2 regions of the Xenorhabdus sp. XBWT genome follow, and region 2 is predicted to be linked to the other one. Evidence: predicted binding sites of a transcription regulator. Region 2 holds the regulator's gene; the other holds the start of a gene.
What was found. Region 2 encodes PurR, which represses purine synthesis genes. Its sites were predicted from a motif close to CANGCAAACGTTTGCNTG; they were not measured.
Positions count from the first base shown of each region.

Region 1 (4,770 bases), 340 kb from region 2:
ATGAAAGGTGCGTTGCATGAAATGCCTGTTGTAGCGGGTGCATTTGAGTTTAGCTTTATGGGTGGTTCAATGGGTTCTGTCGTTGGAGCACGTTTTGTTCGTGCGGTTGAACAGGCTCTGGAAGATAACTGCCCGTTTGTCTGTTTTGCTTCCAGTGGTGGCGCGCGTATGCAGGAAGCCCTGATGTCACTGATGCAGATGGCAAAAACCAGTGCTGCGTTGGCAAAAATGCAAGATCGGGGCCTGCCTTATATTTGTATCTTGACTAACCCAACAATGGGTGGTGTAACGGCAAGTATGGGGATGCTCGGTGATATTAATATCGCTGAACCTAAGGCATTGATTGGTTTTGCTGGTCCTCGCGTAATCGAGCAGACAGTTCGTGAAAAATTGCCGGAAGGTTTCCAGCGCAGTGAATTCCTGCTGGAAAAAGGCGCTATTGACATGATCGTACGCCGTCCTGAAATGCGTGAAAAAGTTGCCAGCCTGATTGCAATGTTGACACACCAACCACAGCCAGGCACAAAAGCGGAGCCAACAGTAGAAGTCGTTGTTGAGCCTGCTGATGTCGAAACTGATATAAACATCAACACTAATAAAGAAGATGTCTGATACTTTGCAAACTCCTCAAGCCACGTCGCCATTGATGACGTGGCTTTCCTATCTGGAAAACCTGCATACCAAAGCCATTGATATGGGGCTTGAGCGCGTGGGCAAGCTCGGTAAACAATTAGGTTTGCTGAATCCAGCGCCAAAAGTCATCACGGTATCAGGTACCAATGGCAAGGGGACAACTTGCCATACCCTTGAATCCATTTTTCTGGCCGCAGGGCTTAAAGTTGGCGTATATAGCTCTCCGCATTTAGTACGCTATACCGAAAGAGTCCGTATTCAGGGCAGGGAACCGGCAGGGCAGGATTTCTGCCGTGTATTTGCGGAAATAGAAGCCCGGCGTGGTGATATTTCACTGACCTATTTTGAATATGGCACGCTGGCGGCCTTACAGCTTTTTAAGGAAGCGGATCTCGATGTCGTGATTTTGGAGGTTGGTCTGGGTGGTCGCCTGGATGCGACCAACATTGTAGATGCAGATATTGCCGCAATCACCAGCATTGCACTGGATCATACAGATTGGCTTGGTGCTGATCGTGAGCACATAGGTCGCGAAAAAGCAGGTATTTTCCGCCGTGGACGATTTGCGGTAGTGGGAGAGCCAGATATGCCACATGCGATTGCTGAAGTCGCTGATGAATTGGGCGCGAAGCTCTTTCGTCGTGGCGTTGACTGGCAATTCTCACAGGAGGTAAATAACTGGAACTGGTTAACCAATGATCAGCAATTCAATGAGCTACCTTTACCCAATTTGCCGTTGGCAAATGCCTCGACAGCAATGGGGGTAATTCATTGCTTGTTACAAGAAGACGATAAAGTCAGCCGAGCCATTGATGAGAAAGCAATCCACGCAGGATTGAAAAACACTCAGTTACCCGGACGTTTCCAAATTATCAGAGAAAATCCACTGGTTATTCTGGATGTCGCACATAATCCCCATGCCGCGGGGTATTTAGTACAGAAACTGGCAGAGTTGCCCCGTTCGTCAAACCGTAAAATTCGTGGTGTGGTTGGTATGCTGTCAGACAAAGATATTGCCGGTACACTGGCTTGCCTTTCTCAACAAATTGACGAGTGGTACTGCGCATCACTGTATGAATCGCGGGGGGCAGAAGCTGAGGTATTAGCCGGGCACCTTGCGCACCCACGGACATTCGCAGAAGTGGGGAAAGCATGGCAGCAGGCAATGGAAGATGCATCAGAGCAAGATGTCATTGTCGTCTGTGGTTCTTTCCATACCGTTGCTCATGTTATGGAGGCTCTGGAGGAGGAAAAGGGACGTGGCAAGTAAATTTCAAAATCGCTTGGTTGGAGCAGTCGTTCTGGTAGCATTGGGCGTGATTGTATTGCCCATGATATTTGATGGTGATAAGAAATATAACGAAGACCAGTTTGCTTCTATCCCATTGGTGCCGAAACTCGGAGACGAAGAGAATATTGATTCGATTCCACCGCTGACACAGGATATGCCGTCCACACCACCGGAGGGCGCAGCGGAAGCAATGCAAATACAAGAACAGCAGCAACAGTTAGATGCAGAAATACTTTCTGACTCTTTATCTTCAGAGACAGCGCCGATGACACCGCCTCCTGTGGCTATCCCGCAAGAGCGTAAAGGGACGGTGAACGCTGAGCCACCGGTTCAGCAGAAAGTAGAAACCAAACCACAGCCTAAACCTGAACCGCGTCCTGAAAACAAACCAGAAATTAAGCCGAAGCCAGTAGAGAAGGCCCCGCTGGCAATGGCCTATGTTGTCCAGCTTGGTGCATTGAAAAATGCGGACAAAGTGAACGAAATAGTGGCAAGGCTACGTCTTTCGGGGCATCAGATATACACAATTCCTTCTTCTCCGGTTCAGGGGCAGCTGACACGGATTTATGTAGGTCCCAATGTGTCAAGGCAGAAACTTGAATCTATTTTGTCCGAATTAAAGGATTTAACGGGATTACAGGGGCAAATAAAAAATTACAAGCCATAATCGGATTGGAATGTCACGGGGAGCGAAAAGCTTCCCGTAAAGATACAATAAATTATTTTTAATAGATTGATAAATCTACTACGCAAACGTTTTCGTTTTCTGTTAGAATGCGCCCGACTTGAATGCCGGGAGCCTATTTTAGGTTAAAATATGGTCTGGATTGATTATACAATTATTGCCATCATTGGTTTTTCGGCACTGGTTAGCCTGATCCGTGGTTTTGTTCGCGAAGCGCTTTCCTTAGTAACCTGGGGATGTGCTTTCTTTGTTGCAAGCCACTTCTATACTTACTTGGCGGAATATTTCACCCGCCTTGAAGACGAGCTGGTGCGTAATGGAGTAGCGATTGCTATTTTGTTTATTGCAACGCTGATTGTCGGCGCGGTAGTAAACTATGTAATTGGTTCACTTGTACAGCGGACTGGCCTGTCAGGTACTGATCGGGTTCTTGGGATCTGTTTTGGGGCATTGCGCGGTGTATTGATTGTGTCTGCCATTTTGTTTGTTGCAGATTCTTTCACGCCACTTCCTAATAGTCAGGATTGGCAACAATCACAGCTAATCCCACAGTTCAGTCAAATTATCAGGTGGTTTTTTGACTACCTGCAAAACGCGTCGAGTTTCCTGCCGGAGAGATAACGCCTCTCCGCTTGGCTGATGAGGAAAGACTACATGTGCGGTATTGTCGGTATCGTCGGTTTTACACCGGCCAACCAGTCGATTTATGATGCATTGACGGTGCTTCAGCACCGTGGGCAAGATGCAGCAGGCATTGCGACTATTGATAGTAACAATGAATTCCGTTTACGCAAGGCCAATGGTTTGGTCAAAGATGTGTTTGAAACACGGCATATGTTGCGTTTACAGGGAACAATCGGGATCGGTCATGTCCGTTATCCAACAGCGGGCAGTTCGAGTGCATCAGAAGCGCAACCTTTTTATGTTAACTCTCCTTTTGGTATCACGCTGGCACATAACGGTAATCTGACAAACGCACATGAATTGAAAAAAATGCTGTTTGAAAATGCCCGCCGTCATGTCAATACCACCTCAGATTCTGAAATCCTGTTGAATATCTTTGCTAACGAATTAAGTCAGTTCCCACATTTTCCGATAGGGCCTGACGATATTTTCGCGGCAGTAGCGGAAATGCACAGAAAGATCCGTGGTGCATATGCTTGCGTTGCCATGATTATCGGGCATGGATTGGTCGCTTTTCGTGATCCGCATGGCATCCGGCCTCTGGTATTGGGGAAACGTACACTGAAAGATGGTCGCAATGAATATATGGTGGCATCGGAAAGTGTGGCATTAGATACATTAGGCTTCGAATTTCTGCGTGATGTAGCTTCAGGTGAAGCAATTTATATCACTGAGAATGGGCAGTTATTTACCCGCCAGTGTGCGGAAAATCCTTCCTTAACGCCTTGTATTTTCGAGTTTGTCTACTTTGCCCGTCCTGATTCCTTTATTGACAAGGTTTCGGTATATAACGCACGGTTGCGCATGGGTAAGAAACTGGGTGAAAAAATTGCCCGTGAATGGGAAGACTTGCATATTGACGTTGTTATCCCCGTGCCGGAAACATCTTGTGACGTTGCGCTGGAAATCGCTCATATTCTGGATAAACCTTACCGTCAGGGATTTGTCAAAAATCGTTACGTAGGACGCACTTTTATCATGCCCGGTCAGCAGGAGAGACGTAAATCTGTTCGTCGGAAGCTGAATGCCAATCGTGCCGAATTCCGTGGTAAAAATATCTTGTTGGTAGATGATTCCATCGTGCGCGGGACAACCTCAGAGCAGATTGTAGAACTGGCTCGTGAAGCCGGTGCCAAGAAAGTTTACTTTGCCTCGGCAGCCCCGGAAGTTCGTTTCCCTAACGTCTATGGCATTGATATGCCGAATGCCAATGAACTGATTGCTCACGGTCGGGAGGTGGATGAAATTCGCCAGCTCATTGGTGCTGATGCGTTGATATATCAAGACCTACAAGATCTTATTCAAGCGGTACGGGAAGAAAACCCGGATATCGAAAAATTCGAATGCTCTGTATTTGATGGTATCTATGTAACGAAAGACATTGACCAGATTTACTTGGATTATCTGGAAACATTGCGAAAAGATGATGCCACTAAAGTCCTCGGACAGAACGAAATTGAGGATCTGGAAATATATA
Region 1 is NZ_CM180990.1:2,774,943-2,779,712, forward strand. It holds gene accD (acetyl-CoA carboxylase, carboxyltransferase subunit beta) at 1-612, shown strand, start outside; gene folC (bifunctional tetrahydrofolate synthase/dihydrofolate synthase) at 605-1,903, shown strand; gene dedD (cell division protein DedD) at 1,893-2,591, shown strand; gene cvpA (colicin V production protein) at 2,742-3,230, shown strand; gene purF (amidophosphoribosyltransferase) at 3,264-4,770, shown strand, end outside.
Region 1: the regulator PurR is predicted to act here: its motif matches at 2,671-2,688, upstream of cvpA (colicin V production protein).

Region 2 (4,770 bases):
GATGCTTATTCCTGCTCACGGTATTTATCAGCAGTTTCTTTAATCAGCGTTTGTAATTCACCACGCTGATACATCTCAACAAGAATGTCACAGCCGCCTACCAGCTCACCATCAATCCAAAGCTGAGGAAAAGTCGGCCAATGAGCATATTTAGGTAACTCGGCGCGAATATCCGGATTTTGCAGAATATCCACGTAAGCAAAACGCTCACCACAAGCAGATATAGCCTGAACTGCCTGAGCAGAGAAACCACAGCTTGGTAATTTAGGAGAACCTTTCATATACAACAGAATTGGGTTTTCGCTAATTTGGCGTTTGATTTTTTCAATAATTTCCTGAGTCGTTGTATCAGAAACTGTGTTAGTGTTCATATTAGTAGTCATCATTATTGCTTCCTTAAAACTGCAAGCGCTATTCTCAGTATCAGAAAAGATTGATTCAGAATACCACTTTCTGCTCTGATTTTTCTACCGCGAACTTTTTACGTTAAATTTTTTGCCATGATATGAAATAAGTGAGCGTTCGATATTTTCCCCTCACTGGGTGTATTCAGCCCGTATAACAGCTCAATTATACACCAGATCGCCGCTAAGCAGCATCTTTTACTCTGTTCTTTAGCAGAAAAATTGTTAAGATAATTACCAAAATAGCAACATGATAATAAGCTTAAATTTGCTCTGGCCATGATTAGTATCTTTTAAGTCATGGTTTGTTGAGCCAAAAACCCGATATTAAAAAGGAGCATGCAATGTCTTTTGAATTACCAGCATTACCTTATGCCAAAAATGCCCTGGAACCGCACATTTCCGCAGAAACCCTAGAATACCATTATGGTAAACACCACAACGCTTACGTTGTAAACCTGAATAACTTGGTTAAAGATACCGAATTTTCTGGGAAATCTCTGGAAGAAATCATCAAAACATCTGAAGGTGGCATCTTCAATAATGCAGCGCAAGTCTGGAACCATACTTTCTACTGGCATAGCCTGTCACCAAATGGTGGTGGCGAACCAACTGGAAAAATAGCAGATACCATTAATCATGCCTTCGGTTCTTTTGCTGAATTTAAACAGCTGTTTACTGATGCTGCCCTGAAAAACTTTGGTTCAGGTTGGACATGGTTAGTTAAGAAAACTGACGGAAGCCTGGCTATCGTTAACACTTCTAATGCCGCCACTCCACTGACCGGCGAAGATAAACCAGTTCTGACTGTTGATGTTTGGGAACACGCGTATTACATCGATTACCGTAATGCACGCCCTCAATATTTGGAACATTTCTGGTCTTTGGTCAACTGGAAATTTGTTGAGGAAAACTTGGCTTAATAAGCTCAATTTTCATACCAAATTATAATAACAAGGGCGGGCTTTCTTCCATTCACTGAATAATGAATACCGGAAAACCGGCCCTTCAAGCAAGAGATGTTACACGTCAATTCTTTTTCTTGATCCTGATTAGATAATACAAAGGCTTCCCCAAAAAACAATCATGATTAATGCACTACCGGCAACCATTAATCCCAACTTCAGATCTGTATCCATAGAACTTCCTCAATGTACAAAGTAAAACTACCCAACACCATAAATTTTGTATAATCAGTTACCGTATTATCTGAAAAAACATACAGCAATCTTGAATCTATACTCTTTATAGCATTGATTATTACTTTCACTTTTGAGTTAGATCAGACAAAATTCAAGGTTCATCGCTAAATTATTGCCAGCCATCACTCTATATATAAATATGTTGGCAAACGCTTAACAAATATCCATATCCAATAGATTTCAAGTTGAAGCATATCGGTAAGTAGATGCTATCAACCAAAGCAGCAGCTTGAAAGATAAGGTATATAAATTTAGACCATAAGGTCAGGAGTCCTTTTTATCATGGCAACGATTAAAGATGTGGCCAAACGCGCTGGTGTTTCGACCACTACCGTATCCCATGTTATCAATAAAACCCGTTTCGTCGCCGAAGATACAAAGGCTACCGTTTGGGCTGCTATTAAAGAACTAAATTATTCTCCCAGCGCCGTTGCCCGTAGCTTGAAAGTTAACCACACAAAATCTATCGGATTGTTGGCAACGTCGAGTGAAGCTCCATATTTTGCTGAAATCATAGAATCTGTTGAAAATAGTTGCTATAGAAAAGGCTATACCCTGATTTTATGCAACTCTCATAACAATATTGATAAGCAGAAAGCTTACCTCGCCATGTTGGCACAAAAACGTGTAGATGGCCTGCTGGTAATGTGCTCCGAATACCCTGAGCAGCTTTTGGGCATGCTAGAAGATTACCGTAATATTCCCATGGTCGTCATGGATTGGGGCGAATCTCGGGGAGATTTTACCGATGCAATCATTGATAACGCTTTTCATGGTGGTTACTTGGCAGGCCGTTATCTTATTGAACGTGGTCACAGGGATATTGCGTCTATTCCCGGCTCTCTGGCAAGAAATACTGGCGGCGGACGTCACCAAGGATTTCTCAAGGCGCTCAAAGAAGCCAATGTCGCTATTCGGGATGAGTGGATTGTGCAAGGCGACTTTGAGCCTGAATCCGGCTATCAGGCCATGTGTAAGATCCTGAATCAAAAACATCGCCCAACGGCTGTTTTTTGCGGTGGGGATGTTATGGCAATGGGGGCAATCTGTGCCGCTGATGAGCTGGGGCTACGCGTTCCACAAGATATTTCTATCATCGGTTATGACAATATCCGTAATGCCCGTTATTTTACTCCCGCATTGACCACGATTCACCAACCTAAAGAACGTCTGGGACAAATGGCCTTTTCAACGTTATTGGATAGGATAGTCAACAAGCGTGAAGAGGCACAAACGATTGAAGTCCATCCACGCCTCGTTGAACGACGTTCTGTCGCGGATGGACCTTTCATCGACTATCGTCGTTGATAATTAGTTTTCTTGCAACCATTCAGCATTAAGTGTTTCACTATCGCCAAGATAATCAAACAACCAACTTAATGCTGGTGAATGGCTTTTTTGCGACCATGCTAAGCAGCATGGACTATCAGGTAATGGTTGTTCGAGTTCGAGCGCTATCAGTTTTTTCTTGCGGATCAACGGTAATGCATGATGCTTGGGCACCATTCCCATACATAGTCCATCCATCAGGCAATTTAGTCCAACATTCCAATCTGGAACCACCAACCGTCGCTGATTATCTAAAGCCCACGTATCACGTTTGGGTAAGCTACGTGAAGTATCTTCTAAACATAGGCTAGGATAAGGTCGCATTTGGTCATCATTTAATTTTCCTGATATACCTGACAACTCATGCTCAGGGCTAGCTACGCATATCCAAGGCATGAATCCCATATCCTTAAAACTATACCGTTCACCAACAGGAGACGCCCGTGTCGCGCCAATAGCGACATCCACCCGCTCATCGACTAGTGCATCCCATACACCATTAAAGACTTCAGGGTAGATGAATAGCTCAATATCAGGAAAATGTCGGTAAAAATCCAAAATTAATTGGTGAGTTCTCTCAGGTTTTACAACTTGATCAACGGCGATACTTAACTGCCCCCGCCAACCATTAGCCACTTGTTGGCACTGATGTCGGGTGTGATTCATTTTTTTGATAACAGAGCGGGCTTCCTTGACAAAAATAGCGCCTGCTTCAGTCAAATCAACGTCACGGTGACGACGCTCAAATAAAGACACAGCCAACCATTCTTCAAGTTGTTTTACTGTATAGCTTATAGCAGAAGGTACTCGATGAAGCTCAGATGCAGCCGCACTGAAACTTCCTGTTCTGGCAACAGTATCAACAACTTCCAGAGAGTATTCAGACCACATATATCTTCCTTTCAATTTTTTTCACAGAATGGTGCAAATATTACCGTTTCACAAGTAAAAATCATGCCATATAGAATAAGTCGGGTATTCTCTTATCAACTACAAATCAAATTATTAACACAATGGAAACAAATAAAAATTCAATTCTATTCATGTTCTATCTCTCCGGGCTGAGTATGCTCGGTTACTTGGCTATCGACATGTATCTGCCTGCTTTTGACACAATGAAAGCAGAACTAGGTACTTCAGCAAATTCTATCAGTGCGAGTCTCAGTATTTTTCTCGCTGGCTTTGCCTTTGCCCAGCTGTTATGGGGGCAATTATCTGACCGTTTAGGAAGAAAGCCTGTTCTTATTATCGGATTATCTCTGTTTTCCATTAGCTGTTTAGGTATGCTCTGGATAACTGATTCCACGCAATTGCTTGTACTGAGATTTATTCAAGCGGTAGGGGTCTGTTCTGCGGCGGTTTCCTGGCAGGCTCTGGTCGTTGACAGATATGATACAGAACAAGCCAAACGCGTTTTTGCCATGATCATGCCTTTAGTTGCGCTTTCTCCTGCCCTTGCACCTTTATTGGGGGCATGGTTATTGACGCATGATGGCTGGAGAATTATTTTCCTTGTATTATTGGCAGTAACGCTCTTGCTACTGGCTCCAACATTTTTATTAACCAATAAATATGGTAATACCGAAACTAATACCGAAGGTAAAACAACGATTTCTTTCTTTAAATTACTAAGCTCCCCTGTTTTTAGTGGAAATGTATTGATTTATGCTTCTTGCAGCGCTGGCTTTTTTGCCTGGTTAACTGGTTCACCAACAATTTTGAATAATATGGGCTATGACCCTACCGATATTGGCCTAAGTTATATTCCGCAAACTTTGGCGTTTATGTTTGGTGGATATGGTTGTCGTATCTTATTGGAAAAAGTAAAAAGCGAA
Region 2 is NZ_CM180990.1:2,432,653-2,437,422, forward strand. It holds gene AC5JQI_RS10685 (Grx4 family monothiol glutaredoxin) at 6-386, opposite strand; gene sodB (superoxide dismutase [Fe]) at 749-1,327, shown strand; gene purR (HTH-type transcriptional repressor PurR) at 1,889-2,914, shown strand; gene punR (DNA-binding transcriptional activator PunR) at 2,918-3,826, opposite strand; gene punC (purine nucleoside transporter PunC) at 3,949-4,770, shown strand, end outside.